DNA from 4 places in the Blastococcus sp. SYSU D00669 genome. Region 4 is predicted to be linked to each of the others. Evidence: riboswitches for the same ligand, from Rfam matches in the RefSeq annotation. Region 4 holds a riboswitch; each other region holds the start of a gene.
What was found. A riboswitch is a leader RNA that binds a small molecule or an ion and turns the genes downstream of it on or off. The one in region 4 is predicted to bind cyclic di-AMP.

Region 1 (4,258 bases), on a different contig from region 4:
AGCAGCCAGCCGGCCCCGTCGAGGACCAGGCCGACGAGGTAGCGCGGCTGGCGCCACAGCGGCCGACCGGCGGCCGCCCGCCGGCTGCCGTCGGACTCCAGCAGCGAGGCCGCGCTGTTCGAGAGCATCGCCGCGAGGGCGGCGAGCAGCGCGAGCGCGGTCATGGGTCTCCCGTGGGATGTGGCAGCCTCGGACACGTGGTCGCCGCCATCTCACCGGATCAGCAGCTCGACGAGCGCCTCACGGCCCTCACCGGGCTGCTGCGCCCGCTGCCGGGCGTGCTGGTGGCGTTCTCCGGCGGCGTGGACTCCGGCGTGCTGCTGGCCGCCGCCGTCCGGGTGCTCGGTGCCGGCCGGGTGGTCGCGGCGACCGCGGTCTCGCCGAGCCTGCCGGCGGCCGAGCGGGCGGGTGCCGAGGCCTTTGCCGCCGGGCTCGGCGTCCGGCACGAGCTGCCGCGCACCGACGAGCTGTCGCGCCCGGGTTACGTGGCCAACGCCGGCGACCGCTGCGCCTTCTGCAAGACCGAGCTCGTCGACGTCCTGGTGCCCGTGGCCGCCCGGCTGGGCATCGCCGACGTCGTCACCGGCACCAACGCCGACGACGTCGTCGCCGGTTTCCGGCCCGGCATCGCCGCGGCCGCCGCGCGCGGGGCGTGGGCGCCGCTGGCCCGCGCCGGCCTGACCAAGGACGACGTCCGCGCCGCCGCCCGGCGCTGGGGGCTGCCGCTGGCCGACAAGCCGGCCGCGGCGTGCCTGGCCAGCCGGATCGCGTACGGCGTCCCGGTGAGCGCCGAGGGCCTGGCCCGCGTGGAGGCGGCCGAGGCGTCGTTGCGGGCCGCGCTGACCGGTGCCGGGCTGCCGGTGCGCGACCTGCGGGTACGCGACCTCGGTGCCGACGTCGCACGGGTGGAGGTCGACGCCGCGCTGGTGCTGGCCGTGCGGGCGCGACCGGACCTGCTGGCCGCCGTCGGCGGGTTCGCGCGGGTGGAGCTGGACCCGCGCGGTTTCCGCTCCGGCTCGATGAACGAGCTGCTGCCGGACCCCGTCCGCTACCGCTGACACGCGACAGCGGCCCCTCCCCGGTCGCCGGGGAGGGGCCGCTGTCGCGTGCCGGTGGGGCTCAGCCCACGTAGTTGACGTGCACGTGGTCGAAGTGGTTGGCCGTGGCGCTGCCGCGGTCCTCCATCGCCTTCCACGCGGCGCCCGGCGAGGTGATGATCCGCTGCTGCCAGATGATGTACTCCACGCCCAGCTCGGCCCAGTGGTCGATGTGGTACTGGGCGATCGCGTCGCCGAGGGCGGCGTCGGACATCACCATGTAGTCCAGCGCCAGGCCGGACGGGTGGCCGTGCGGGTCCACCGCGCTGGCGCGGGTGCCGCCGATGGTGATGCCGGCGGCCCCGGCGACGTTCGTGACCACGTTGTCGGCCGCGGCCTGCGCCTGGGGCTTGGTGGCGCCGGCGGTGTTCGTGATCTGCGCGGTGACGGAGGCCGGCGCGGGCGCCGGGGCCGGGGCCGGAGCCGGCGCGGGGGCCGGGGCCGGCGCGGCCGGGGCCTCGACCGGGGCCGAGTCGCCGACCGAGCCCGAGGGGGCCGGGGCGGTGTCGACCGTCGCCGACACCAGCAGCACCTGACCCGGGAAGATCAGGTTCGGGTTGCTGCCGATGACGTCGACGTTGCGCTGGTAGAGGTCGCGCCACGCCTGCCCGTGGGCGGAGGCGATCTTCGCGACGGTGTCGCCGCGGACGACGGTGTAGTCGCCGGCCGGGGCGGCGTGCTGCCCGTGGCCGTCGGCCTCGGTGGACTCGGCGGCCGGGGCGGGGGCCGGGGCCGGCTGGGCCTCGGGGGCGGCGGGGGCCTGGGCGGCGGCCGGGGTGGTGCCCTCGGTCAGGTGCTTGCCGCAGGTCGGCCAGGCGCCGATGCCCTGCCCGACGAGGACCTTCTCGGCGACGTCGATCTGCTGGGCCGGGGTGGCCAGGTCGGCGCGGGGCGCGTAGCCCGTGCCGCCGTAGGCCTCCCAGGTCGACTGGCTGAACTGCAGGCCGCCGTAGTAGCCGTTGCCGGTGTTGATGCTCCAGTCGCCGCTCGACTCGCACTGGGCCACGCCGGTCCAGTCGTGCGTGGTGGCGGCGTTGGCCGGGGTGGTGAGTATGCCGAGCCCGACGGCCGTGGCTCCGGCGGCGACGGGGGCCTTGACGAGGGCCTTCTTGGTGCGGACGTAGCGGGGCGCGCGATGCTTTGCCATGGGGATGTGTGATCTCCGATCACCGCCGGCGAGGTGAGCTGTCGGGTTCGGGCGATCGGTGCCCGGCCGCGCAACGCGGCTTCACCCCCAGGCGCGCCCCCCGCGCGCCGCGAACGTGGGTCCCCCACCCCTGTCCTGAAGCTGTTCCGGATGACGCGAGCCGGTGGACAGGGTTTGGCGGACCGGCGCGTCACGCTCTCCGTTTGCTGAGCGCAGCCAAAACGCTACGAGCGGTTATGTGAACTGTCGCCGTGACGGCGGTCACACCTCGGCGTGTCGCCTGCGAACGGACTGGTCAGCCGCAACCTGTGAAAGCCGGCTCACACGTCCGGCCGACGGGCGATGCGGGCAGCGGCCACGCCCGCCCCGAAGCCGTTGTCGATGTTCACGACGAGCACCCCCGGAGCGCACGCGGTGAGCATCGTGAGCAGGGCGGCGAGCCCCTCGAACGCCGCGCCGTACCCCACCGACGTGGGCACCGCGACGACCAGCCGGTCGGTCAGCCCGGCCACCACGCTCGGCAGGGCGCCGTCCATGCCGGCGACGACGACCACCACGTCGGCCGCCGCGATGTCCGGGGCGACCTCGAGCACGCGGTGCACCCCGGCCACCCCGACGTCGTCGACCCGGTGGCAGCGCACACCGGCCGCCGCCAGCGTCGCCGCCACCTCGGCCGCGACCGGAGCGTCGGAGGTGCCGGCGGTGAGCACCAGCACGTCACCGGACGGCTCCGGCAGGGTGCCGACGAAGGCGCAGCGGGCCTCCGCGTCGACGACGGCGTCGGGCCAGCGGGCCGCCACGGCGGCGGCGGTGGCGTCGTCCACCCGGGTCGCCCAGGCCAGCGGGGCGCCGGCCTCGAGCAGACCGGCCAGGCAGGCGACGGTCTGCTCCGGCGTCTTGCCCGCGGCGTAGACCACCTCCGGCGTCCCGGTCCGCTCGGCCCGGTCGACGTCGAGCCGGGCGAACCCCAGGTGTGCGGTGCGCTGCGAGTCCACGCCTAGAGCATGCGGGATTGATCACCAGCCGCGACGGGAAGGGCACCGGCCATGAGCATCGTCAAGATCAACGCGATCACCGTGCCCAAGGACAAGCAGGAGCGCTTCGAGGAGCGCTTCCGCGGCCGGGCCGGGGCCGTCGAGGAGACCGACGGCTTCGAGTGGTTCGAGCTGCTGCGCCCGCAGGAGGGCACCGACCAGTACCTGGTCTACACGCGGTGGAGCAGCGAGGAGGCCTACCGGGCCTGGGAGAGCGGCCAGGACTTCGCGCGCGCCCACTCCGGCGGCGGCAGCGAGCTCGCCCCCGCGGCCAGCGACTCCCACCACCTGTGGAGCTACGAGGTCATCGAGAGCACGGGTCCGAAGTCGGGCACGGCCTGACGAGCGGGATACTGTGACGAGGCGGGCCGGTGCGCCCGCCTCGCCCCCGCACGTGCAGGTAGGAGCCATGACCGACACGCTCGCCGACAGCCGCACCACCGACCGGGTGTTCTCCGAGGGCGTGCCGGTCGTCGTGGAGGACGTGCCGCGCCGCCCCGCCGCCGAGCGCACGCAGGTGCTGGCCGACCCTGGGTTCGGCAAGCACTTCACCGACTCGATGTTCGTCGCGCGCTACCGCACCGGGCAGGGCTGGTACGACGCCCGGCTCACCGCGTACGCGCCGCTGCAGATGGACCCGAGCACCGCGGCGCTGCACTACGCGCAGTCGATCTTCGAGGGGCTCAAGGCCTACGCCCAGCCCGACGGCAGCGTGGCCACCTTCCGGCCGGAGTCCAACGCCGCCCGCTTCGTGCGGGGCGCGAAGCGGCTGGCCATGCCGCCGGTGCCCGAGTCGGCCTTCATCGCCGCCGTCGACGCGCTCGTCGACGCCGACCGCGACTGGGTGCCCACCGGCCCCGACCAGACCCTCTACATCCGGCCCTACCAGCTGGCCACCGAGCCGTTCCTCGGCGTCCGGCCGGCCAACGAGTACCTGTTCCTGGTCATCGCCAGCCCCGCCGGCCCGTACTTCGCCCGCG
Region 2 (4,258 bases), on a different contig from region 4:
GCGGCCGCCCGCGACGCCGGCGCGGAGGCCTACCGCGGCGGCATCCTGCCCACCGACCGCGAGCGGCTGACCGAGCGGCTGGAGAGCGCGCTGCTGCGCAGCGACCTGGTGCTGGTCTCGGGCACCTTCTCGAGCGACGGTTTCGACACCGTGCCCCAGGTGCTCGCCGAGCTCGGGCCGACCGCCTTCACCCCGGTCGCGATGCACCCCGGGCCGGTGCAGGGCTTCGGCCGGCTGGGCCGCGACTCGGTGCCGGTGATCTGCGTGCCGGGCGACCCGGTGTCGGCGCTGGTGTCGTTCGAGGTGTTCGTCCGCCCGGCGATCCGCCTCATGCTCGGCAAGCGCCAGCTCTTCCGCCGCACGGTGCAGGCCATCTCGGCCCAGCAGCTGGTCTCGCCGCTGGGCTACCGCCAGTACCTGCACGGCACGGTCATGCGGCACCCCGACGGCGGCTACGTCGTCGAGCCGGTCGGCGACGGCAGCGAGGCGCAGCTGGCCCGCATGGCCCGCGCCAACTGCCTGGTCGTCGTCGATGAGGACGTGACCGAGGTGGCCCCCGGCGGGCTGGTCACCGTCATGCCGCTGCTGCTCGGCGGCTGACCGCCGGTCGTGACCGATCCGCTGCTCCACCCGGGCTGGCCGGCGACGCTGTCCCACGGGCCCGTCGAGCTGCACCCGCTGCGCCGGCGCGACGCCGCGGAGTGGAGCCGGCTGCGGCTGGCCAACGAGGAGTGGCTCGCGCCGTGGGAGCCGTCGTCAGCCCAGCCGTGGCGGCTGCGGCACACGCCGGCGGCCTACCGGGTGATGCGCCGCGCCGTCGCCCGCCGCGCCCGGGCGGGGACGTCGCTGCCCTGGGCGATCCGGGTGGACGGTCGGCTGGCCGGGCAGGTGACGATCGACAACGTGGTCCGCGGCGCGATGCGCTCCGGGCACCTCGGGTACTGGATCGACCGCGCGGAGGCCGGCCGGGGGATGGCCTCCCTGGCCGTCGCGCTGGTGTGCGACCACGCGTTCGGCCCGGTCGGCCTGCACCGGCTGCAGGCCGACATCCGCCCCGAGAACGGCCCCAGCCAGCGGCTGGTCGAGCGGCTCGGCTTCACCCGCGAGGGGCTGCTGCGCCGCTACCTGGACATCGACGGCGACTGGCGCGACCACCTGACCTTCGCGCTGCTCGCCGAGGACGTCCCCGGCGGCGTCCTGACCCGCTGGCGGCAGCGCATACCACGCTGACCCGCCCCGCGCGCGGTCCTCATGTCGACACGCCGACCCGGTCGTCACACCCGTTCCACGACACGCATCGCGACACTCCAGCGCGCCTCCCCGCGTCGGGTGAACTTCCTGCATAACCTGCCGAGGCCGGTGACTCGTGTGACAGGTGGTGTTCAGATGGGATCGGGCGCGCTGCTGGCCGCTCTGGTCGTGCTGTGGTTCGTCGTGCTGGTGCCCATGGTGGTGACACGCGGCGACTCGCAGTCGGCCCGGGGTGGGCTGGCCTCGACCGGCCGCACGCTGCAGCGGCGGCGCACGGTGGACCCCGTGGTCACCGCCGACACCGAGCGGGTCGCCATCGACCGCGAGGCGCTGCACGCCACCGGCGAGCTCAAGGTGGACGTGCACAAGCTGCGCCGGCGGACCCTCGCGGCCCTGGTCGCGCTGGCGCTGCTCGGCCTGGCCGGTGCGCTGCTGGTGAGCGCCTGGGTGTGGCCGGCGCAGCTGCTGCTCGACCTCGCCGTCGTCGGCTACGTGCTGGTGCTGCGCCGGACCGCCCGCCGCGAGCGGCTCGCCGCCCGCCGGGCGGCGCGGCAGGCTGCCCGGGAGGCGTTCCTCTCCTCCACCGCTCCGCGGGCGAGCGAGCGCCGGCCGGCGGCGGTGCCGGCCGTGGCCGAGCAGCCCACGGGCGTGCAGGAGGCGCTGCCGTCGCTGCCGCACCCCAGTCTGCCCCTGGCCCCGGTGCACCCGCTGCGGCCCGGCCGGGTCGTGGCCGCCCGCACCGCGGCCCCGGCCGGCTGGCAGAACAGCGCCGTCGTGGGCCTGGACGACGACGACATCGGCTTCGCCGACATCGACGAGTACCGCCCGGCCCGGGTCGTCAACGGCTGAGAACGGGCCCTCCTGCCCCCCACCGCTCGCGAGCTCGCGGCGGGCCCCTGCAGGAGGGCCGCCGGCGGAAGGTAGTCTTTCCGTCCGAGGGGCTGTGGCGCAGTCCGGTAGCGCACCTCGTTCGCATCGAGGGGGTCAGGGGTTCAAATCCCCTCAGCTCCACCCTTCCGCCGACGCCGTCGGGGCACCCGCCCCGGCGGCGTCGTCGTCTTCCGGGTGGTTCCCGGTGTGGCTCGTGGGGCGTGAGCTCTCGGTTCGTGATCGCGCCGTGATCTGGGGTACCGTTCCCGGCGGTCCGGCTGCACCACGTCCCAGCAACCCGTTGGGCACTGGCCGGCCCCGCCGAACCGACCCTCGGGTCGGACCGGGGACCCATGGTTCCTCTGGGGTGAATCCTGCGCGCACGGGGGTGCGCAGGTAGGGCGTCTTCCCGCCCGAACCCGTCAGCTAACCCGGTAGGCGGCGAGGAAGAAGGAGCCCGCCGGTCTTGGCGACCCTGCACCGCCCGCACAGCCCTGCCCAGAACACGAACAAGCGCCGTTCCCGGACCTCCGAGTCCGGGATCGTGGCCGTCGCCGTGAGCCTCGCCGTCCTGCTGTCGGGCGGCCACGCCCAGGCCGCACCGGCGGACGACGCCCGCGTCGCCGCCGCCGAGGTGGCCCGCCTGACGGCGCTCGTGGCGACCGCCGAGACGGAGCTGCAGCGGCTCACCGTCGAGGCCGAGGCCGCCTCCGACGCCAGCATCCAGGCCCAGGCGGCGCTCACCGAGGCGCAGACCGCGGCCGAGACGGCCGCCGCCGAGCTCGCCGCGGCCACCGCCGCGGTCACCGAGACCCGCGAGGACGTCGCCGACCTCGGCCGGCGCAGCTACATGGGCGAGCACCCCATGGGCTCGGCCATGGTCTTCCTCGGCGAGGGGGGTCCCGAGGAGGTGCTGCAGCGCGCCCTCACCCTCGACCTGCTCAGCGACGAGCGGGCCGAGACGCTCGCCGAGCACGAGGTCGTGGAGGCCCAGCAGCAGCAGGCCGACCAGGTCGCCCGGGAGGCGGTCGCCCAGCGCGACGCCCTCGCCCGGGACGCCGCCACCGCCGAGCAGGCCGCGGCCGCCCGGCTGACCGCCGCGCAGCAGTCCTACGACGCCGCGGTGGCCGAGAAGGCCGCGCACGAGGCCGCCCTCCGCGAGGCGGAGATCGCGCTGCTGGCCGCCACCGGCTCCAGCGACCCGGACGCCGACCTCGCCGAGCGGGAGGCGGCCGAGCAGGCCGCGGCCCAGGCCGCCGCGCAGACGGTCGCCGCCGCGGCGGCCGGCGGCGGCGCCGTCCCCCCGACGGTCGGCCGGGTGACCTCCTGCTACGGGCCGCGCTGGGGGACGATGCACCAGGGTGTCGACATCGCCGCGCCGATCGGCACGCCGGTCTACGCGCCCGAGGGCGGGACGGTGCTGCACGCCGGCGCCGCCAACGGCTTCGGGCAGGCCGTCTACGTGCAGCACGGCGACGGGTCGATCACCCTCTACGGGCACGTCAACCGGTTCTTCGTCAGCGCCGGCCAGGTGGTGTCGGCCGGGCAGCAGATCGCCGAGGTCGGCAACAAGGGCCAGTCCACCGGCCCGCACCTGCACTTCGAGGTGCACATGGGCGGCCTCTACGCCAACCGCGTGAACCCGGTGCCGTGGCTGACGGCGCGGGGGATCTCGATCGGCGGCTGCTGAGGGGCGCTAGGCCGCGCCGGGGAAGTCGGGCTTCCGCTTCTCGAGGAAGGCCCGCACGCCCTCCCGCCCCTCGGGGTCGGCGGCGGACTCGGCGATCAGGCGGGCCTCGTCGTCCAGCTGCTCGTCGAGGGTGCGGACGGCGGCCCGCCGGACCAGGGCGCGGGTGCGGACCATCGCCCGCACCGGTCCGGCGGCCACGCGGTGCGCCAGCGCGATCGCCTCGCTGTGCAGGTCCTCGTCCTCGACCAGGCGGCTGACCAGGCCGAAGGTGTGCGCCTCGGCGGCGCTCAGCGCGCTGTCGGTGAGCAGCAGGTCCAGCGCCCGCGGTGCGCCGAGCGCGCGGGTCAGGGCCCAGGACGACCCGCCGTCGGGGGAGAACCCGATCCCGAGGTAGGCGGGGCGGATCTTCGCCGAGCGGCCGCAGACCACGATGTCGCAGGCGCCGAT
Region 3 (4,258 bases), on a different contig from region 4:
CCGGTGCTGGTTGACCGACTCGACGTCCCGGAAGTCCTCGATCGAGGCGAACGGGTAGTTCGCCATGCCGAGCTCCTCGCCCTGGTAGACGTACGGCGTCCCGCGGTGCAGGTGCAGCAGCGTGGCGAGGCAGGTCGCGGAGTCCCGGCGGTGCTCGGGCGAGTCGTCGCCGAAGCGCGAGACCGCCCGCGGCTGGTCGTGGTTGTCCCAGTAGAGGGAGTTCCAGCCGACGTCGGCGAGGCCGGCCTGCCAGCGGCCGAAGGAGGCCTTGAGGTCGCGCATGCGCAGCGGCCGCAGGTCCCACTTGGACACCCCGTGGTCCAGGCCCACGTGCTCGAACTGGAACACCATGTCGACCTCGGCCCGGGCCGGGTCGGTGAACAGCCGCGCCTCCTCGACCGTGACGCCGGGCATCTCGCCGACCAGCAGCAGCGGGTTCTCGTGGCCGGCGAAGACCTCGCGGTGCATCTCCTGCAGGTACTCGTGGATGCGCGGCCCGCACAGGTAGGACGCCGAGCCGTCGCCGAGGCCGGTGCCGGGGATCGGGGGGCCGTCGTGCAGCGCGCCGTCCGGGCCGACGTCCTTCGAGATCATGTTGATGACGTCCATGCGGAAGCCGTCGACCCCGCGGTCGAGCCACCACCGCATCATCGCGTACACCGCGTGCCGCACCTGGGGGTTCTCCCAGTTGAGGTCGGGCTGCTTGCGGTCGAACAGGTGCAGGTAGTACTCGCCGCTGACCTCGTCGAGCTCCCACACCGACCCGGAGAAGAACGACGCCCAGTTGGTCGGCTCGGCGCCGGGGTCGCCGGCGGCCAGGCCGGCGCGCGGCGGCCGCCACCAGTACCAGTCCCGTTTCGGCGAGTCCGGCCCGGACCGCGATTCGACGAACCAGGGGTGCTCGTCGCTGGTGTGGTTGACCACGAGGTCCATGACCAGCCTGATGCCGCGCGCGTGCAGGGCGGCGATGAGCTCGTCGAGCTGGGCCAGCGACCCGAAGAGCGGGTCGACGTCCTGGTAGTCGGAGATGTCGTAGCCGTTGTCGGCCTGCGGCGAGGGGTAGACCGGCGAGAGCCACAGGACGTCGACGCCGAGGTCGGCGAGGTGGTCCAGCCGCTGCAGGACGCCGCCGAGGTCGCCGATGCCGTCGCCGTCGGAGTCGGCGAAGGAGCGGGGGTAGATCTGGTAGACGACGGCGCTGGTCCACCACGGGGCGGTGTCTCCCGACGAGGTCACGCGATCCCTTCCTTGGCGGCGCCGAGCAGCCGCTCGATCAGCCGGGGGTTGCCGGGCCACGCCTCGAGCACGACCTCCCGAGGCACCTGCCGGGCGGCGTAGCGCAGCGCGAGCGCCACGACGACGACGTCGTCCAGGGGCCCGATGACCGGCAGGAACTCCGGGATGAGGTCGATCGGCGAGAGCACCCACAGCCCGGCGAACCCGACGGCGAGCCTGGCCCGGCGCGGGACGGCGGGGTGCGCCCGCAGCCGGCGCACGGTGGTGACGCAGTCGGGCAGGAACCGGGCCAGCTCCTTCGCCGTCCCCTCGGGCAGGCGCCGGGCGAGCAGGATCAGCACGGCCCAGGTGACCACCATGACGGCGGCGGCGATCGCGAGACCGGTCAGCCATCCCCGCATGCCGCGATCCTCCCCCACCGCCACACACGCTGGAACGGCCCCTCTGCAGGGGCCCGCCGCGAGCGTGCGAGCGGTGGGGGCAGAGGGGTCCTGCTAGTACCAGCCGGTGGACTGGCTGTGCGCCCAGGCGCCGCAGGGCGAGCCGTAGCGCTCGTTGATGTAGATCAGGCCGGCGTCGATCTGGCGGTACGGGTCGGAGGTCTTCGCGATCCCGGTGCTCGCCCAGGTCGAGTCGAGGAACTGCGGGATCCCGTAGGCGGTGCTGGTCGGGTTCTGCGCGTTCGGGTTCCAGCCGCTCTCCCGGCCCCAGAGCTTCTCGAGGCAGGAGAACTCGGAGGCGTCGCCGCCGAGCTGCGCCAGCGCGTAGTCCTGGTACGAGCCGCCCGGGGCCGGCGCGGCGGCTTCCGCGGCGGCTTCCGCGGCGGCCGCCTGCTCGGCGGCCGCGGCCTCGGCAGCGGCCTGCGCGGCGGCCGCCTCCGCGGCGGCCTGGGCGGCGGCCTGCGCGGCCGCGGCCTCGGCGGCCTGCCGCTCGAGCTCGGCCTGCTCGGCGGCGGCCTGGGCCTGCGCGGCGGCGGTCTCGGCGTCCTCGCGGGTGGACCGGCTGGCGGCCAGGTCCTCCAGCGGCGCGAGGTCGTCCTCGGTCACCCGGGCCGGCCCGGACTGCGCGGACAGGCCGAGGGCCTGGGCGACGGCGACCGACTGGGTGGACCCGGCGTCGGCCTGGGCGGCGGGGTCGGCGCCGACCAGCACGTTGACCATGACCGCGCCGGCGGCGGCCACTCCGAGGTAGAGGCCGGGACGGCGCGACGGGGCGGGCAGCCGGCGGCGGGAGGCGGACGTGCGGGCGATGGTGGTGCGGAGGTTCATGGGTTGCGGTGCTCCGGTGGGGGTACGACGCAGCAGGGCGGGAGGCCGTGCTGCGCGGAGGGCGTGCGGGCAGCGAGGGCTGGCGCGGGGCACCGGGAGGCGGCGAGGAGCCGGTCGAGCGGGGTGCTCGGGCGGTGGCCCGCGGCGGCGGCGACGTCAGGGACGGCCGCGTGCGCTCAGATGCGCGGGCACACCCGCATCCGGCCTGGCCGGGTGCTGCGGGAACGTGCGGGGGTGCAGGGGCAAGGGCGCGCCATCGGGGCGGCTCTCCGTTCTTCCGACGGCCGCCTACCGAGTTAGCTGACGGGTTCGGGCGGGAAGCAGCCCTACCGACCCCGGCCCTCGACGGGCCGCGGGTGCGGATTCACCCCAGTACTGCGGTGGGTCCCCGGCTCGCCCCGGAGGGCGACTCGGCGGCGCCCGCTCGGACTCCCCGGTGGGGATGTGACGACCGGTGCGGGCGGGAGCCACGGTAACGGCCGTGATCGGTTCGTGACAATCGGGGGCGGGAGATTGCCGGGTGAGAAGCGTCGCGGAACGGCTCAGGAATACCGCCACACCGTCGTCCGGCGGATGCCGGGCCCCTCGGTCTCCGGCACGTCGTGGGCGGCGACCTCGGTGAGCCGGTCGGCCGGCAGGTACATCCGGCCCGGGTCGCCGATGTAGACCTCCGCGCCGGCCGCGCTCGCGCGATCGAGGAACGGCAGCACCCGCTCGGTCATCTCGCGGTCGTAGCAGACGTCGCCGGCCAGGACGACGTCCACCTCCGGCGGCGGCCCGCCCAGCAGGTCGCCGGTGGCGCGGATGCCGGGCACCCCGTTGACCGCGGCGTTCACCTCGATCGCCGTGAGGCCGTAGGGGTCGACCTCGCTGGCCAGCACGTCGCCGGCGCCGGCCAGCGCCGCGGCGATCGCCACCAGTCCGCTGCCCGAGCCCAGGTCGAGCACCCGCCGCCCCGCGACGACGTCCGGGCGGTCGAGGACGAACCGGGCCAGCACCTGCCCGCCCGGCCAGGCGGCCGACCAGAACGGCGGCTGCGCCATGCCCTCTCCCGACCCACCCCCGTGCTCCGCCTCCATGGCGTCCCACAGCGCGACGACGTCGTCGGCCACCTGCAGCGTCACCTCGGGCACCAGCGACGGCTGCGCCGGGCGGGTGTGGGCGCGGACGAAGGCGGCGGTCACGACGGGCGGCACGACGCCATCCTTCCCCGCCGACCGTGTGCGCCAACTGGCAGTTCCGGGCCCTGCCGCTACCAGTCAGCGGGCAACCGGGGACGCAGCGCGAGCTCCGCCTCGAGCGCCCCGATCCGGCACGACCGACGGCGGACGGCATCGATGACGGCACTCCGGACGGCGGCGCGCCCGGTCCCCGCCGGAACGCCCCAGGCGTCGACCAGCGACCGCTCCACCGAGGTGACCGGGATGCCCTCGACCCGGCGCAGGTGCCAGTCCACGCCCGCGGTGCGCGGTCGCGTGACTGGCGGCGCCGCCCTGCGCCCGGGCCGCGGCGTGGACGCGCACCTTCCAGTCCCCCGCCGCCACCGGGGTCGCGTAGATCCCGGGGCCCAGCCACACCAGTCGGCCGGATCGGACCCGGGCCCGCACCGTGGCCGGGGTGATCCGCCCGGTCAGGCGCTCCCACGTCGTCCAGCCGTCCGGCCCGACGAGGGCGTCGACGTCACGCAGCACGCGTCGACCTTCGCCGCCGGGACGACGCCGCGGAGCGCTGAACCGGGATCTGTGGACACCGCC
Region 4 (4,258 bases):
GTCGCGGACGGAGATGGGCGGCGATCCGCCCGGGCGGCTGACGTCGGCGTTCGAGGCGCTGCTGGCGCGGCGGCCGCCGGCGGTGCCCGAGGAGCTCTGCCGGGCGCTGGGCGGGGAGCCGGTGCCGCTGCCCGGCGCCGACTTCGCCGGGGTGCTGCGGCAGGTGATCGACGCCCGCGGGGACGCGGTGGCGGCGGGGGGGCTGGCCGGCGCGGTGTTCGGGATGGCCGGGATCCCGATGCGCTGGTCGTCGTCGGTGGTGCACGGCGTGGTCGACGGCCGGCCGGTCGGCCTGGACGAGCTGCTGGACCTGGCGCCGGTGCTCGACGGGCGGGAGCCGCGGCCGTTCGAGGGCGGGGTGCTGCCCCGGATCGGCCCGCGCGAGGTGCTGCCGGGCATCTGGGCGGGCAACCTCGACGGCGCCCGGTCCAGCGATCCCGACTTCGCGGTGATCTCGCTGTGCCGCGTGGGTCGGCCCTTCGGGCACCAGGTTCAGCGGATGGCCTACCTGGCCGACGACGAGTTCAACACCGAGTTGGACGTCGTCCTCGAGGACGTGCTGGCCGACATGGCCGCGCTGCGCGCCGAGGGCCGGCGGCTGCTGGTGCACTGCCACGGCGGGGCGTCACGGACCGGGCTGGTGCTGCGCGCGTGGCTGCGCCGCACCGAGGGCCTCTCGGCCGACGAGGCGACGGCGCGGGTGGCGTCCCGCTGGCCGTACCTCGGGCTGTGGAACGCCAGCTTCACGACCGCCCTGGAGCGGATGCGCTAACCCGTCGGGCCGGTGGCGTCGGAGATGCCCGGCGCCTTGGCGTCGGCGCCTTCCTCGACGTCCTGGTCGCCCGGCACCCGGGTGACGTCGCCCGACATCGGGCCCTGCGCGGCGCGCGGCGACTGCTCGGGTGCGGCGGACACCTGCTCCTGGTCCTCGTTGCGGGTGCCACCCTGCGGTCCCTGGGTCATGACGCTTCGGTGCCCGGCCGGCCAGGCCCCAAACGGTGCCCCTCCGGCAGTGATCGCCTACACCGCGTGCGGCCACGCGGACGTGGCCGAGATCGTCCGACCTGCGCTTTTCCCGGGCGTCTCCGGGCCGACTTCCCGCGTCGCCGGTGGTCGGGCAGGCGTGTCGGGTGGCAGGACGACGCCGGGCACACCGTCGACCCCGCTTTGCCACGTCCTCCGCGATCTTCCTAGCGTCGTCGCGTCCGACCGGGCCGCACCGGTCCCCGAGACCGTGGGGACACCCGCTCGGACGCCGCCGAACCGGGCGGCCGGCCGCGCGCCGGCACCCGGGCCGGGGACCCACCGCAGTCATGGGGTGAAGCGCGACGACGACGTCGCGCCGGGCAGGTTCTCCCGCCCGAACCCGTCAGCTAACCCGGTAGGCGGCCACGGAGAACAAGGAGAACCCGTCGTCGATGACGACTGCACACACGTCTCTCGCACGCCGTCTCACCGGTCCCGCCCTCGCCGTCGCCGCTGCGGCGGGGCTCGTCCTCACCCCGGGCGTCGCCTCGGCCAACACCGCGGCCCCGGCCGCACCCACTGCCACCGCGGCCGCGGTCGCCGCACCCAACGCCGCTGCGCAGACTGCGGTCGACACCGCGCTCGCCCAGCAGGGCAAGCCCTACGCCTGGGGCGGCGCGGGGCCGAGCTCGTTCGACTGCTCCGGCCTGGTCCAGTACGCCTACGCGGCCGCCGGGGTGAGCCTGCCGCACTCGTCGCGCACCCAGTCGACGCTGGGGGCCCCGGTCGACCGGGCCAACCTGCAGCCCGGTGACCTGGTGTTCTTCTACAGCCCGGTCAGCCACGTCGGCATCTACATCGGCAACGGGCAGATGGTGCACTCGTCCACCTACGGCAAGCCGGTCAGCGTCGTGGACGTCGACTCGGTGCCGGGCTACAACACCGCCCGCCGGATCGTCTGACGCCCCTCCGGTGATCATCGGCGGGTGGCTGCCCGTCCCCGCGTGCCGGGCAGCCACCCGCCGATGATCGACGGCCTCGTTTTCACCCCCGTTCACCCGCTCGTCGCGCGGACACCCCTTCCGCGGGGCGGGAGGGGCGCGGTTCAGTGGAACCGCCAGGTCCGGTGACGGCGGTAGGGGCAGCCCGTGGGAGTGCGGCACGCGTCGGCGGTGCTGACCGCCGGGCTGACCGTGGCCGCGCTGATCGCGCTCCCCCAGGGGCTCGCGCCCGCAGCGGCTCCTGCGGCTCCCCCGGCACCGGCCGACTCCGCCTACCTGACCGCGTCGCGGGAGACCGCGGTCGCCACGAGCACCTCGGCTCCCAGCAGCTCGACCACCAGCACCTCGGTCGCGGCCACGCCGACCCCCGCACCCGAGCCGGTCGTGGCCGCCGAGGAGCCGGCGCCGCAGGACGTCGTCCTGACCGCCTCGACGCTGGCGGGCAGCGGCATACCGTCGACCGCCCTCGACGCCTACCGGCAGGCCGCGGCGGGCGCCCCGTGCACCATCGACTGGACGCTGCTGGCCGCGATCGGGCGGGTGGAGTCCAACCACGGCCGCTTCGCCGGGGCCGAGCTGCACACCGACGGGCTGTCGTCGCCGCCGATCGTCGGCATCGCGCTCGACGGGGTCGGCGTCGCGCTGATCCGCGACACCGACGGCGGCCGGTTCGACGGCGACGCCACCCTCGACCGCGCGGTCGGGCCGATGCAGTTCATCCCGTCGACGTGGGCGCTGTACGGCCGCGACGGCAACGGCGACGGCACCGAGGACCCGTTCAACATCTTCGACGCGGCCGCCGCGGCCGCGGCGTACCTGTGCCGGACGGGCGGCGACCTGACGTCGACCGAGGGCCGGGTCAGGGCGGTGTTCGCCTACAACCACTCCGACGCCTACGTGGCGAAGGTGCTCGGTCTGGCCGCCGCCTACGCCGGCAGCGAGCCGCCGGTCCTGCCGACGACGGAGCCGCCACCGGCGCCGCTCCCGCCGGCCTCGGTCGCTCCCCCACCGGCCGTGGAAGAGCCACCGGTCGAGGAACCGCCGGTCGTCGCAGCGCCGGTCGAGGAGCCACCGGTCGTCGCGGCTCCGGTCGAGGAGCCGCCGGTCGTCGCGGCGCCGGCCGACCCTGCGCCGACGCCCACGCCGACTCCCACGCCCACGGAGACACCGACTCCGACCCCGTCCCCCATTCCCACTCCGACCCCGTCGGAGACACCCACGCCGACCCCGTCCCCCACTCCCACTCCGACCCCGTCGGAGACACCCACGCCGAGCCCGACGCCGACTCCCACACCGACGCCGACTCCCACACCGACGCCGTCCCCCACGCCCACCCCCACCCCGACGTGTCCGGTGCCCGAGCCGCTGACCGTCGACGTCGTCGACACCACCGGCGACCCGGCCGTGCGCGACGAGACGACGCAGCTGCTCACCGCGGCCGGGCTGGTCGTCGGCACGGTCACGACCGCCGCGCCGGCGCCGACCGCCCTCACCTACCCGGCCGCGGAGCAGGAGAGGGCCGAGCAGCTGGCGGCCGCGCTCGAGGCGACCGACCGGCTGCAGCCCGGCGAGGTCGAGCACGTCACCGTCGTCCTCGGTGCGGACGGGCTGGAGCCGTTCCTGACGGCGCTGCGGGCCTTCACCGGGCTGCCCGCGCCGACCTGCTGACCGCTGGTCAGGACGTCGGGACCGGCTCGCCCCGGCGCTGCAGCTCGGTCATCGCCTCGACCATCTGCGTGAACTGCTCGGAGTCCGGCGGCACGTCCGGTTCGGCGTCCGGCACCCGCTCGAGGACGGCGAGGAAGTCCTCCAGCGACGTGCCGCTCGCGGCCGGCAGGTGCGAGGAGAAGATCCGCGACGGCGCCAGGGTGCGGACCCGGCCGAGGACCTCGTCGAAGCGCACGCGGTCGACCAGGTGCGCCCACGGCGAGTCCGACGTCGCCCAGCCGAGCATGCCGCCGGCCAGGGCCTCGGGCGGCACGTCGGAGATGTGCTGCGTCGCCTCGGGGAGGATCGCGCCGAAGGCGTCGACGCTGAACAGCGCGCCGGTCGACCGGTCGAGCACGCCGATCGACATGGGGTTGTCGAACAGCGGCGGCGAGACGGCGGTGAGGGTGCGGTCCCCGGCGGAGATCTCGTCGCCAGGACGGATGGCGTGCACGCGGTCCAGGGGAACCGGCCACCACGTCGACATCCGGAGCGCGGCGAACCCGTGCGTGACCAGGGTGGCGTTCGGCGCCAGTTCCATGACCCGCTGAAGGTTGCCGGTGTGGTCGGCGTCGTCGTGGGTC

Region 1: another riboswitch for cyclic di-AMP. It lies ahead of ACI8AF_RS14020 (LysM peptidoglycan-binding domain-containing protein); the one in region 4 lies ahead of ACI8AF_RS06070 (C40 family peptidase).
Region 2: another riboswitch for cyclic di-AMP. It lies ahead of ACI8AF_RS20150 (M23 family metallopeptidase); the one in region 4 lies ahead of ACI8AF_RS06070 (C40 family peptidase).
Region 3: another riboswitch for cyclic di-AMP. It lies ahead of ACI8AF_RS13060 (aggregation-promoting factor C-terminal-like domain-containing protein); the one in region 4 lies ahead of ACI8AF_RS06070 (C40 family peptidase).

What each region holds. Positions count from the first base shown of each region.
Region 1 covers NZ_JBJGZV010000017.1:92,878-97,135, forward strand. The annotation lists gene ACI8AF_RS14010 (hypothetical protein) at 1-164, opposite strand, end outside; gene ACI8AF_RS14015 (ATP-dependent sacrificial sulfur transferase LarE) at 198-1,058, shown strand; gene ACI8AF_RS14020 (LysM peptidoglycan-binding domain-containing protein) at 1,120-2,244, opposite strand; cyclic di-AMP (ydaO/yuaA leader) riboswitch at 2,253-2,397, opposite strand; gene larB (nickel pincer cofactor biosynthesis protein LarB) at 2,565-3,239, opposite strand; gene ACI8AF_RS14030 (antibiotic biosynthesis monooxygenase family protein) at 3,291-3,620, shown strand; gene ACI8AF_RS14035 (branched-chain amino acid aminotransferase) at 3,688-4,258, shown strand, end outside.
Region 2 covers NZ_JBJGZV010000032.1:42,425-46,682, reverse strand. The annotation lists gene glp (molybdotransferase-like divisome protein Glp) at 1-600, shown strand, start outside; gene ACI8AF_RS20165 (GNAT family N-acetyltransferase) at 610-1,230, shown strand; gene ACI8AF_RS20160 (hypothetical protein) at 1,387-2,100, shown strand; tRNA gene ACI8AF_RS20155 (tRNA-Ala) at 2,189-2,262, shown strand; cyclic di-AMP (ydaO/yuaA leader) riboswitch at 2,431-2,576, shown strand; gene ACI8AF_RS20150 (M23 family metallopeptidase) at 2,588-3,811, shown strand; gene ACI8AF_RS20145 (enoyl-CoA hydratase/isomerase family protein) at 3,818-4,258, opposite strand, start outside.
Region 3 covers NZ_JBJGZV010000016.1:24,681-28,938, forward strand. The annotation lists gene ACI8AF_RS13050 (glycoside hydrolase family 13 protein) at 1-1,236, opposite strand, end outside; gene ACI8AF_RS13055 (YkvA family protein) at 1,233-1,637, opposite strand; gene ACI8AF_RS13060 (aggregation-promoting factor C-terminal-like domain-containing protein) at 1,731-2,504, opposite strand; cyclic di-AMP (ydaO/yuaA leader) riboswitch at 2,775-2,930, opposite strand; gene ACI8AF_RS13065 (class I SAM-dependent methyltransferase) at 3,047-3,700, opposite strand; gene ACI8AF_RS13070 (hypothetical protein) at 3,757-3,960, opposite strand.
Region 4 covers NZ_JBJGZV010000005.1:130,237-134,494, forward strand. The annotation lists gene ACI8AF_RS06060 (protein-tyrosine phosphatase family protein) at 1-772, shown strand, start outside; gene ACI8AF_RS06065 (hypothetical protein) at 769-963, opposite strand; cyclic di-AMP (ydaO/yuaA leader) riboswitch at 1,294-1,383, shown strand; gene ACI8AF_RS06070 (C40 family peptidase) at 1,419-1,928, shown strand; gene ACI8AF_RS06075 (lytic transglycosylase domain-containing protein) at 2,115-3,635, shown strand; gene ACI8AF_RS06080 (MBL fold metallo-hydrolase) at 3,643-4,258, opposite strand, start outside.